Regions from separate parts of the Cellvibrio sp. KY-GH-1 genome, predicted to be linked through region 2. Evidence: predicted binding sites of a transcription regulator. Region 2 holds the regulator's gene; each other region holds the start of a gene.
What was found. Region 2 encodes sigma-54, which starts transcription at its own class of promoters, with help from an activator protein. Its sites were predicted from a motif close to TGGCACANNNNTTGCNNT; they were not measured.

Region 1: D0C16_RS03940 (flagellar hook-length control protein FliK) is a predicted target of sigma-54. The motif match lies at 1,958-1,975, and genes of this name have one in related genera.
Region 3: fliD (flagellar filament capping protein FliD) is a predicted target of sigma-54. The motif match lies at 1,319-1,336, and genes of this name have one in related genera.
Region 4: D0C16_RS21505 (CmpA/NrtA family ABC transporter substrate-binding protein) is a predicted target of sigma-54. The motif match lies at 1,841-1,858, and genes of this name have one in related genera.

The regions. Positions count from the first base shown of each region.
Region 1 covers NZ_CP031728.1:941,213-944,382, reverse strand. The annotation lists gene D0C16_RS03950 (SpoIIE family protein phosphatase) at 1-1,533, shown strand, start outside; gene D0C16_RS03945 (Hpt domain-containing protein) at 1,576-1,905, shown strand; gene D0C16_RS03940 (flagellar hook-length control protein FliK) at 2,047-3,170, shown strand, end outside.
Region 2 covers NZ_CP031728.1:2,252,193-2,255,362, reverse strand. The annotation lists gene rapZ (RNase adapter RapZ) at 1-93, opposite strand, end outside; gene ptsN (PTS IIA-like nitrogen regulatory protein PtsN) at 106-558, opposite strand; gene hpf (ribosome hibernation-promoting factor, HPF/YfiA family) at 608-898, opposite strand; gene D0C16_RS09755 (RNA polymerase factor sigma-54) at 1,005-2,675, opposite strand; gene lptB (LPS export ABC transporter ATP-binding protein) at 2,911-3,170, opposite strand, start outside.
Region 3 covers NZ_CP031728.1:1,120,494-1,123,663, reverse strand. The annotation lists gene D0C16_RS04720 (CHASE domain-containing protein) at 1-1,264, shown strand, start outside; gene fliD (flagellar filament capping protein FliD) at 1,479-3,170, shown strand, end outside.
Region 4 covers NZ_CP031728.1:5,114,242-5,117,411, forward strand. The annotation lists gene ntrB (nitrate ABC transporter permease) at 1-430, opposite strand, end outside; gene D0C16_RS21505 (CmpA/NrtA family ABC transporter substrate-binding protein) at 443-1,765, opposite strand; gene D0C16_RS24115 (hypothetical protein) at 1,991-2,161, opposite strand; gene D0C16_RS21510 (DUF1080 domain-containing protein) at 2,214-3,026, shown strand.

The sequences.
Region 1 (3,170 bases), 1.3 Mb from region 2:
ATGCCTGAGTTGGACGGTTTTGGCGCCGCACGCAAAATCAAGGAGCTGGCTGGCGATGAGCTGGTTCCTATCATTTTCCTCACTTCATTATCGGATACTGAATCACTGGTTCAATGTCTGGATGCCGGTGGCGATGATTTCCTATCCAAACCTTACAATAGAATCATCCTGCAAGCGAAAATAAAATCGTTCAATCGCATGCGCGAATTACATAGCACCATGCTGACCCAACGCGATCAAATCGTGCAATACAACAATCGTTTGTTGCAGGAGCAAATGGTTGCCAAGCATGTGTTTGATAATGTGGCGCATAGCGGATGTTTAAATGCAAATAACGTCCGTTACTTTTTATCCTCTCTTGCAGTATTTAACGGTGATGTACTGGTCGCTGCGATGCGCCCTTCAGGCAGCATGATGGTGTTGCTCGGTGATTTCACTGGTCATGGCCTGCCTGCGGCAATCGGTGCTATGCCCTTGGCTTCTACCTTTTATGGCATGGTACCCAAAGGGTTTTCCATGACCGATATCCTGCGCGAAATAAATGGAAAGTTGAAAAATATTTTGCCGGTAGGAATTTTTTGCTGTGCCGTCATGATGGATATTAATTTTCGAAAACGCAAAATTAAAATCTGGAATGGCGGGCTTCCGGATTGTTTTGTACATCGTCACGGAGATGGCAGTATTACTCCTATTAAGTCTACGCATTTGCCATTGGGGGTATTATCCAATCGTGCCTTTAAAGACAACTGCGAATATTTTGAACTGGAACGCCATGATCGTATTTTTGTATGGTCCGACGGGATACATGAGGCGCGCAATGCATCTGGTGAGATGTTTGGTGAAGAGCGCTTAAAGCGCGTCTTTTCGGGCAATCAAAACCACAATCGTCTGTTTGATGAAATTATTGAGAGTGTGCAGCAATTTGTTGGCAGTGGCGAAAAAGATGATGATTTATCGCTGCTGGAAATTCGCATGGATGAGCCTGAGCGGGTGAATGCTTTCGCAAAAGAGGCAAGCGAGCGCTACGGAAATGCAGATATCGAATGGGCTATGCGTTTCGAAGTAAAGCCCACCAGTTTCAAGGTATTTGATCCGCTTCCCATGCTGCTCAATGTACTCATGGAAGTTCCCAGTTTGCGCGCGTTTAGTAGCACCCTCTATACAATATTGGCGGAGCTTTATACCAATGCATTAGAGCATGGTGTGTTAAAGCTGAATTCAGAACTCAAGCAAACCCCAGATGGCTTTACTGATTATTATCGCTTGCGTGAAGAACGCATTAATCAAGTTGATAGTGGTTATGTGCGAATTAATATTTCGCATAAGACAAATGAAATAGGTGGTGTATTGAAGGTGCGGATCGAAGACAGTGGCGAAGGGTTTGATTATGCCAGTCGAGCACCCAATAATTTGACCGCGTTCGGTTATAGTGGACGCGGCATTGCTTTAGTTGAGAAGCTGTGTGGTGGGGTAAGGTATTCCGGGCGCGGTAATATCGCGGAAGTAGATTTTTCCTGGGAAAATGACGACTAGCTTGCTATCAAGGACAATATTAACTTGGTGAGATGTGAATAAATGGATCATCTGGATTACGAGACACTACATACACTAAAACAAGTCATGGAGGATGACTTTGGTTTGTTAATTGAAACCTTCAGGCAAGATTCAACTGAGCGTTTAAAAAAGCTCTATGAAGTTGTTCGGGGTACTGATGCAGATGCCATCCGTCGCTCTGCGCATAGCTTTAAAGGTAGTAGTAGTAATGTTGGCGCTAAGCAACTATCTGCTTTGTGCGCAGCGCTGGAAAAAAAGGCTCTTGCAGGAGACTTGCAGGGGCTTGATGGGGATGTTCAGGCAATAGAGCAGGAATACCTGCTAGTTCAATCGCTGTTAGATTCATTCTAGTCTTTCAAATTTAAATATCTTCGTTTGAATGTTTCTCTTCACCTTGGTGTGTTGGCACCTCCCTTGCAATATCTCTGCTGAAACTGGTTATTGAATGAGTGGGCGGCAAACACTTGCCGTTACTCCTGGCTGGAGCAGCACATGAATAATGGCAACCTTCTCAGTAGTTTGCTCGGAGCAACTAGCGCTAACTCTGCCGCTGGTAAAGTAGCGTCCGCAAAAAATCGTTCTGATGCGGGTGTAAACAGCAGTGAAAAATTTCGCGACGCGTTAGATCAAGCGCGGCCAGAAATTGCCGCCGCTAAACCTGCTGCCCGCAGGCCGTCAGCGGAAACCACAGCTAAAGTTGAACCCCACCCGAGGGTCGCTGATGCTCGTGCAGAGGGGTCAAAAGATACAAATGCTGGTGGTAGTCATAAGACGGAAAAGGCACCCATCGGCAAAAAAACAGCGGAATCTCAAGGAGCCGCAAAAACATCGCAATCTAACCTGGAGGACTCAGAGGTTAATGACGTGCGGCTAGAGGATATGGCTGTAGCTGATGGTAAATCTGAATCTCAGATTGCCGAGTCTGTTGACGAGAATGTGCTTGTGGCAGATCCTGCTTCTATCGTTGCGCTGCTATCACCTGAACTTTTACCCGGGGGAGACACTGAAAATATTGTAGAAATGCCCCAGGTAGGGAAGGTTGAAGGGGACACGAATAATGATGAGGATGGTGCATCCCTCGATGAAGCCATAGCTACCGCAATAGATCCGTTACTGGTTGACTCGCTAGCGATGCCGACTTCTGAGGCGGATGAAAATCTATCCTCTACACCGGTCATTACGCCCCCTGCACCTGAAACCGGGATGGACACAGACGGCGGTGAGTCGCAAGTCGCCAACCTTTTCACCGCAGTACCAGCCACAGCGGTGCGTTCGGATAGCAGCGTAGCAACGGCGGGTGTGCCGGGCGCCCCCACTGATCCGCTCGCGTCCTCGGTTAATCAGCTCGGTCAAGACTCTGTCGCGAATGATACGGCGGATCTCATCGCCAAGGACGCTCAAGCGGAAGTTGATGCATTCGATAATCCTGATTTTTTGGTTCTGAGTGGGAAGGCGACGTTCAGTAAATTGATGGAAACCGGTGCGTCCGCTGACAAAACAACGCCAGTGATCGATCCCACCAAACCCGCCTTAACTGCAACGAGTGTGGCGGAACCGCTAGTAAGGTTAAGCGAGGCGCAATCACCCTCGACGAGAAGTTTTGTAGTTCAAACCGG
Region 2 (3,170 bases):
GTTATCAATGCAGTTAAAACCCACATCCTCGAGTACGTGGAGTGCGGTACTTTTTCCCGAGCCTGAAAGGCCGCTGACAATAACCAGATGCATAAGGCTGTGCCTCTAGAGTGCCGCGATAGCTGCCTGGTAGAGCGCTTGATCGCTCTCCGCCTTGCGCAGCCGCTGGCGGTATTCCGGATTATTCAATGCGCCTGCCAGAGTAGCCAGGGTTTGCAGATGCTCATCATGAGCATCTTCTGGCACCAGCATCGCAAAGAGAATATCCACTGGTTGTGAATCTATGGCGTCAAAATCGATTGGTTCTGCCAAGGTAATCAACGCGCCTACTGTACCGGTGCAATTTTCCACGCGGCAGTGGGGAATGGCGACACCGTGGCCAATTCCGGTAGAGCCCAGGCGCTCGCGCCCTATAAGGCGCCGAAAAAGTTCATCGGCATCAATTGCTGGAATATCTTGCGCAATGGCATTGGCCAGCAATTCCAGTGCACGTTTTTTGCTGCCGCCTTCTACGCCGCACAGGGTGCGGCTGGCGCTGATAAGTGATTCGATTTGCATAACTCAACTGATGCCTTGGCATCCTCGGTTGCGCGCTGAAATCATTCAATTAACGATGACTGCGCATTTTTTCTTTGTGTTTAATTAATTGACGATCCAGCTTGTCTGCCAGGGCATCAATCGCCGCGTAAAGATCTTCGTGGGTTGAATCGGCATGGATATCTTTGCCGCTTACATGAATGGTCGCTTCTGCTTTTTGAATCAGTTTGTCTACGGAGAGAATTACGTGTGTTGTAGTGATGCGGTCGTGATGATTGCTCAGGCGTTCAATTTTACTGGTGACATAATCTCTTAATGAGTCCGTGACTTCGAGGTGATGGCCACTGATATTTATTTGCATAGGTGCTTCCTCATAGTTTGGCTGGCCAAGGGTGCCAGTCGATCAATAAAATCAATGCAGTGTTTGTTCTGCATGCAACATCCCTATCCAGTTTCCTGTATAAAAATTAAATCGTTTTGCGCTCATTTGACGGTGGAATATTCAGCGATTCACGGTACTTGGCAATAGTGCGACGCGCCACCTGAATTCCTTGTTCAGCGAGTAGATCGGTAATTTTACTGTCACTTAACGGCTTTTTAGGATTCTCGGCATTTACCAGTTTTTTGATAATGGCGCGAATCGCTGTTGATGAACATTCGCCGCCGCTGTCGGTGCTTACATGGCTGGAGAAAAAATATTTCAGCTCGAAGATGCCTTGCGGAGTGTGCATATATTTTTGCGTGGTTACGCGCGAAATGGTGGACTCATGCATTTCCACAATTTCGGCAATATCGTGCAACACTAAGGGCTTCATTGCCTCTGGCCCGTAATCAAGGAACCCGCGTTGTTTCTCGACAATACAGCTGGCGACTTTTAACAGGGTTTCATTGCGGCTTTGCAGGCTTTTCAAAAACCAGCGCGCTTCCTGCAAATTATCTTTCAGAAACGTATTGTCGCTGCTGGAATCAGCACGTTTCACCATGGATGCATAATCGGCATTGATACGAAGACGCGGTGCAATTTCTGGATTCAGCTCAACTAACCAGCGACCATCGCGCTTTTCTACAAAGACATCGGGTACTACATATTCTGTATCGCCACTGGCAATCATATCGCCCGGGCGCGGATTCAAGCTTTGAATCAATGCGACCGCTTGGCTCAATTCAGCTTCTTTTAGTTTGGTGCGCCGCATTAACTGGCGATAGTCGCGGCTGCCAAGCACAGGTAAATATTGTTTTGCGATTAATTTGGCAGAGTCGAGAAAGGGTGTCTTGGGGTCGAACTGTTGTAGTTGCACCAATAAACATTCAGACAGATTTTGGCTGCACACTCCGCAAGGGTCGAATTGTTGCAGGCGGTGTTGAACAGCAACGACTTCATCCAGCTCGAGCTCTTCAAATTCATCGCGCATGCCTTCGAAAATTTCTTCGAGCGTGATTGAAAGCATGCCGCTGGGTTCTACTGCATCGATGATAGCCATCGCCAGGATACGGTCACGGTCAGACATCGGTGTAAGATTAAGTTGCCACATCAAGTGATCATACAAAGAATCAGTTGCTGCACGACGACTTTCAAAATCGTTGTCTTCATTATCGTAATTGCTCGAGCTGCTGGATGAAGATGCCTGATATACATCGTCCCAGCTAGTGTCTACTGGCAAGTCGCTGGGGATCGCTTCACTCCAGTCGCCATTGTCGGCACTAAAGTTTTCACCTTCGCCATATACATCGGCATCACCAAAAGATTCACTTTCACCAAAACTCTCACCATCGCCGAAGCTATCGCCATCGCTAAAGTTGTCGCCTTCGGAATAATTGCTGGTTTCCTGATAACTATCACTATTGGCGGTGTAATTTTCGGTACCGCTGAAATCGGTGGTGTCATCCCCGTTAGTGTCGGCGGCGATTTCCTGCTGGCGATTGTAGTCGGTAGCGTCCAGCTCACTGCCTTCGTAATCTGAAGTTTGGCTGGGGGAATCAAAACCTTCTTCCACTTCAAGCATTGGATTGGATTCGAGTGCTTCCTGGATTTCCTGTTGTAAATCCAGAGTGGAAAGCTGCAAGAGGCGGATAGCCTGTTGCAGCTGGGGAGTCATGGTCAGCTGTTGACCGAGTTTGAGCTGGAGCGATTGTTTCATTGTGAGGTAGACAAACCCTTATGGCGCAGAAGCGTTATCAAAGCGCAGGATGAAAACAACAGATAAGCGGAGTTTAGTCAGGGTTTGCGCCGCAAGCAACAACCGTAAGCAATCTCTATGCCTAATAAATAAATAATGTTACTTGTCAAGTTGTTTGTCACTAGGATCAGCTGGGTAAATAGGTAATACCCAACGGGTCTTTGAGTTGAATGGTGATGTGTCGGCGGTAATTTAATTAGAGGCGGAAGTTCTCGCCCAGATAGACTTCGCGTACCTTGCTATTACTCAGCACGGTATCGGCATCACCCTCGGCGATAATATGGCCTTCGCTGACAATATAGGCGGTTTCGCAGATATCCAGTGTTTCACGTACGTTGTGGTCGGTAATGAGAACGCCTATGCCGCGATCTTTCAGGTGGCGAACAATTTCTTTGATGTCGTTTACCGAAATAGGGTCAACGCCGGCAAAGGGTTCATCAAGTAGGATAAATTTGG
Region 3 (3,170 bases), 1.1 Mb from region 2:
CGGATCTGCATATGCCCACTCGTTGTCGGTAACACGCGATATTTCTTTTGCTGGTCATCGGTTGTCCGTCAAAATAATGCCCTCAGAATCCTTTTTGCTAAGGCATCGAGGCCTGCAATCCTGGTTTGTGTTGGCCGGTGGGTTGCTGTTTTGTAGCTTTCTCGGGGGGTTCCTGCTTTTGATTAGTGGGCGTACCCAGCATGTGCGTGATTTGGTGGAGCAGCGGACCAAGGAGTTAACTGCAATTCTGGAGAATGCAGTAGAAACTATCTTGGTAGTTGATGAGCGAGGTTTAATTATTCGTGCTAACCCGGCAGCTGCACAATTATTTGGTTATGTTTTTGATCCACAGAAGCTGTTGCTGATAGGTGATTTGATTCCCGACCTGGATTCCTTTTTCTCGCAGGATGGACAATATTTGGAAACCATAAGCTGGCGTGAAGGCGTTGCGTTGCGCAGCGATGGCAATCAATTGCCGATCGAATTAAGTTTAAGTCCGGTCGCGCTACAAGATCGAAATCTCTTTACTCTAATTATTCATGACGCTTCTGCAAAACGAAAAGTGGATAAGCTTAAAACGGAATTTATTTCTACGGTAAGTCATGAGTTACGTACACCCTTAACCTCAATCAAAGGTGCGTTGGGTATTGTTTTGAGTGGTGATTTAGGTGCGTTGGAGATTCGCTCCAGAGATTTACTGACCATCGCCAGCAACAACGTGGATCGGTTAACGCGTTTGGTTAACGACATTTTGGATATCGATAAACTGGAGTTCGGCAACGTGCAGTTGCACAACCAGCGCAAGCCTGTTTATCCCTTGCTACAGCAATCAATTGAGCAAAACCAGGGATATGCTACGCGCTATGGCGTAGAGTTAATTCTGAGTGGCGTAGATGAGGGTTCACAGCAGCTCAGTGCCAATCTGGATGTCGATCGCTTTTTGCAGGTGATGTCGAACCTTTTATCCAACGCGATCAAATATTCACATTTGGGTGGCAAAGTTTATGTAGAACTCGTGCGCATCGATGCCACGCTAAAAATTTCGGTAATTGATCAGGGACAGGGAATTCCTGCTGAGTTTCGTCAACGAATTTTCCGCAAGTTCGCGCAGGTGGATTCATCGGATACCAAGCGGCGTGACGGCACAGGTCTTGGCTTAAGTATTACCAAAGTTATTGTGGAGCGCTTCGGGGGCAAAATAGATTATCAATCTGTAGAAGGGCAGGGCTCTACGTTTTATTTCACCTTACCTGTCGCCGAATAAAGGCATTTGGTGAGGGTTCTTTACATCCTTTGCTTATACCGCTTTTCCATGAATTGGCTCGCTTTGTGCTCAAAGCGTTATTGAGAGTATTTTTGGCAGTTTATTTTCAATAAAAGCGGCAAAACCGGCTAAAGTTTACCCATAGGTTGCCGCTAACCTTGAAGCAAGCACTCATCCGATGAGGCGAGCGGCAATTTTGTGGCGTGAGGGTATTATGGTGAGCTCAACATCAAGCACAACCAACAGCAATGCATCGACAGGTTCCAGCATTATTAGTGCGTTGGGGACCGGGTCAGGTATTGATACCAACAAGCTCGCGGATCAACTCACTGAAGCCAACAAAATGGTTCAGGCTGAGCGCTTGACCACCAAAAAGACCCTGTTGGAAACCCAGATATCCGATTTTGGTCTCTTGCGCAGCTCCCTCTCGAAACTGGAAACCGCTGCGACAGCGCTGGGTAGTTCGGACACGTTTAACGCCAAATCGTTGTCTATTCCAGATACCAAATTGTTAAGCATCACCAAGCTGGATGCCAAGGCCGCCGCGGGTGCTTATCAGTTGAAAGTAGAGCAGGTTGCGCAGTCGCAATCACTGAGTTCTACCACGTTCACGTCCATGACCGATCCGATAGGTAAGGGGACTCTCACCATTCGTCTGGGCGAGTGGAATGCGGCACTGAATGATTTTACCGTTGATTCCACTAAAACCGGCGGCACAATTACCATCGACGATTCCAACAATTCCCTATCGGGTTTGCGCGATGCCATTAACAAAGCAAACATCGGGGTTTCTGCAAGTATCGTAGGTGACGGTTCCTCCTATCGTTTGTTGTTGACCTCCAAGTCAGGTGCCAAAAACGAAATTGAAATTACCGCGGCGGAAACCGCGGGTTCCCCGGGATTGGCCAGTTTTAATTTTAACGAAACCACGCGCAACCTCTCGCAGCAACAAGAGGGGCTTGATGCGAAAGTCCGTGTAAACGGCCTGTTAGTTTCGCGTGAGACCAACCAAATTAAAGACGTGGTTGATGGATTGGAATTTGATTTGTTTGCGGCGTCCCTTACCGAAACGGTAAGCGTGACTATCAACGAAGATAAGTCAATTGCTGAAAAAGCAATTCGCGATTTTGTTACTGCTTACAACACATTTAAAACTGAGGTGGAAAAGCTGGTTGGTTATGATACAGAGAAAAAGGACTACGGCAGTTTACACCGCGATTCACTGTCCAATAACTTGATGCGTGGTATTCGAAGTACGCTTTCTGCCGCTGTACCTGGCCTGAGCGGTGGCTTCACCAGCTTATCCAACTTGGGGATACGGACAGAACTGGATGGCTCGTTAAAAATTGTTGAAACAGAAGGCAATACCGGATTTCGCGCGGCAATCGATAACAACTTCTCGTTTGTGCGCGATCTGTTTGTGCCCAAGACTTCTTCTACAGTTACCAATATCGACGTCACCAAGTTTTCAGCGAAAAGCCAGGCGGGTTCTTATGATGTTGTGATTACCCAACAGCCATCCAAGGGTAAATATACCGGTGCGGCAATGGTTGCGACATTCCCTCTGGATACCACTGGCAAAGATTACAACTTCAAAGTGAAAGTGGATGGTACTGAGTCTGCGCTGATTACAATTCCTGCCGGCAAAACCTATGCGTCTGCCAGTGAATTGGCAACTGAAATACAAAGCCTTATTAATCTCGATACTAACGTCAAAGCGGCCAAATCCACTGTAGCGGTTAGCGTGGATGCGGGAAAATTGGTATTCACCTCCGATGCCTATGGCTCGTCCAGTAAAGTAGAAATTTCTGCTATTTCTACTGATATGGCGGATTTGGGCATTGCGCTTGGGGCCGGTACTGCAGGAACCAATGTCGGTGGTACTGTGAATGGCGAAGCGGCCTTT
Region 4 (3,170 bases), 2.9 Mb from region 2:
ACCATGCCAGCGGGGGGACGGTACGCAATACTTGAAACAAGGGGTCCAGCCCGCGCATGGCCCATAGGGATTGCCCCACCAAAATTCCCAGCGCTATACCCGCAATTGCGGCGAGGGTGTAGCCAATAGCGACCCGCTTGAGGCTTGCCAAAAGCTGCCAGCCCATACCCACATCGGTGCCGCCGTTGTCGTAAAAAGGGTTTTGGATAAGGTATATGGTCTCTTCAACGACAGTGCTGGCAGACGGCAAGCTTGAACCGGGTCTTGAGCAGGAAATTTCCCAAATTCCAACTAATACGCTCAGGACGACCAGTGCGGGCACGACCCGAACCAACAAATATTGAAAAAGTTTTTTCAACGGTTGAAACAGTGAAAACCCTTTTTCTGCTGATTCACTTATGCTGCCATCGGCGATGCTTGCGTCTGCCATAGTTTAACTCCTCTATGCCATGTATTTGATGGTTAAGCTGTCGAGATAGGCTTTGGGGTTTTCCGGATCAAATACTTTTCCGTCAAAGAACTTCTCAACCCCACGTGAAGTGCTAGCGGGGATTTCAGCGGCGGGAACATTGAGTGCGGTTGCTGCTTTGCGCCACAAATCCTCACGGTTTACTTTGTCGATCAGGGCTTTGGTATCAGTAGCCGCCGGTAGATAGCCCCAGCGAATATCTTCCGTCAGGAACCAAAGGTCATGACTTTTGAATGGGTAGGACGCGAAGTCTTTCCAGTAGCGCATTTGTTCCGGGCTATCCTGCACTACACGGCCAGTACCGTAGTCAAAGTTACCTTTCAAACGATCAACCACGTCATTAAATGGCGCTCCTATCCATTTGCGATCGGAACAAATTTTCGCAACTTCTTCGCGATTTTCTTTTTTCTCGCAATACATTTGCGCTTCCATTACGGCCATCAACAGGGCCTGGGTTGCATTGGGATTTTTCTCAACCCAATCGCTGCGCATTGCAAAGGCTTTTTCCGGATGGTTGTGCCAAAGTTCGCTGGTGGTTAACGCGGTGTAGCCAATTTTTTGATTAATGAGCTGGCGATTCCAGGGTTCACAAACGCAGAAGGTATCCATACTGCCAACTTTCATATTGGCAACCATTTGGGCGGGCGGCACAACAATGGTTGAAATATCTTTGTTGGGGTCTATGCCCGCTGCCGAGAGCCAATAACGCATCCACAAATCGTGTGTACCACCGGGGAAAGTTACCGCAGCGTTCACAGGTTTACCGCTAGCTTTTTTGGTAGCAATCGCTTCTTTAAAGCCCTTTGCACTTACGTCGAGTTTTAAATTCGCGTATTCATTGCCTACGGAAATACATTGGCCGCCTAAATTCAATCTCGCCAGTATCGACATGGGTACTGGTTGATTATTTGCAGTCATTTTTCCGGTTGTAATTAAATAAGGCATAGGTGAGAGAATGTGCGCGCCGTCGATACCGTTGGCAGCCGATCCTAAAACGAGGTTGTCGCGTGTAGTGCCCCACGAGGACTGTTTTAAAACTTCAACGTCAGTCATTCCGTATTTCGCAAAAATGCCTTTTTCCAGCGCTACAAATAGTGGGGCGGCGTCTGTCAGAGCAATAAAACCTAGTTTTGCTTTAGTGGTTTCTACACCGCCCGTTGCAGCATAAACAACGCTGCGCAAACTTCCTGGCAACATGCCCAGTGCCGCTACACCGCCAATGGTTGTTAAGCCGGTTTTAATGAGTTTGCGGCGCTTGTTATCAATTTTATCGTCTGGAAATTTAGGGGTATCCATGAAATCAACCTCGTGCTCGTTAGTGTGGTCAGTAGGGTCTTGAGTGGTGGTTCTATTTTGAAATTCATTGGGGTAAAGGCATAAAAAATGCCAATCGAATTGCTTTTTTTAAAAACAAGTGAAATTCATGTTGAATTTAATGGTTTTGCATTGGTGTGGTGCTGGTTTTGAAATGGCTGTTAATTTGTGATGTATTTAAGCGCATTTATAGAGATCAAATTTTCACTATGATGATGCAAAAATGCCGTTTTTAATGGTGCGCAAAATTGTGCGTGCATTGGCATTGCTGCGGAAGTTATCCAAAATGGCGAGGGGAGATGGTGCAAGCTCTTCGACCATGTTCAAATAGAGTGCAAGTAAAGGTCTGTAATTGTTTGGAGCGAGATATGGACTCATTCGGTTTCTCGTCCTAGGCTGCGCTCCACAACGAGAACCACGAGGATTCGATATGAAACAACTACTACTGGGCATTTCTTTGGGTGGCCTTTTGGCTACCCACGCATGGGCAGGTGAATGGCAGAGCCTGTTTAATGGTAAAGACTTAACTGGCTGGGAAACCTATGTGAGCTACCAGCCGGAAACCAATGAATACAATCTGGTTTCCAAACACAAACCGCGCGGTGTTAATAATGACCCGAAGAAAGTATTTTCGGTGGTGGATGGTCAGCTGCGTGTTTCGGGCGAGGAGTGGGGTGGTATAACTACACTGGCAGAGTTCGAAAATTTTCATTTGAAATTCGATGTTAAATGGGGCGAGAAAAAATGGTCGCCGCGTTTGGATGTGCGCCGCGATAGCGGTGTTTTGTACTTTGCCGTTGGTCCTCAGGGGGCGCAGAGCAATCACTGGATGCGCAGCCATGAATTCCAGGTCCAGGAAGGCGATAGCGGCGATTACCACAGCCTGGATGGAGTCATTATCGATGTGCATGCCGGTGATGCCAACGAAGGTGATTGGAAGTTCTACGCCTACGACCCAAAAGGGCCTTTGCGCAAAGATATAGCGGCGCGGGTACTCAAACTGGGCCTTTACGAAAAGCCCTACGGTGAATGGGATACCATGGAAGTCATTAGCGATGGTAAAACCCTGATCCACAAAGTGAATGGTCACGAAGTATTTCGCGGCTTTAACTCGCGTGAAAAGGTCGATGGTAAATATGTTCCGCTGACACGCGGTAAATTGCAGATACAGTCGGAAGGGGCGGAAGTTTTCTATCGCAACATCAAGATCAAATCGCTGGATAAGCCGGCGGCCCAGTATTAATGCCAAGCCCAACTGCCGGGCGCGCTAACAATGCGTGCTGGCAGACGGAATCATCACAAACCGTCAATGGCGGTAAAAACAAGTTGCGTTCGCCCGTTTGCGCGGGCAGTCTGGGCTCATGTTTCACCCTCCCAGTTTATTTCA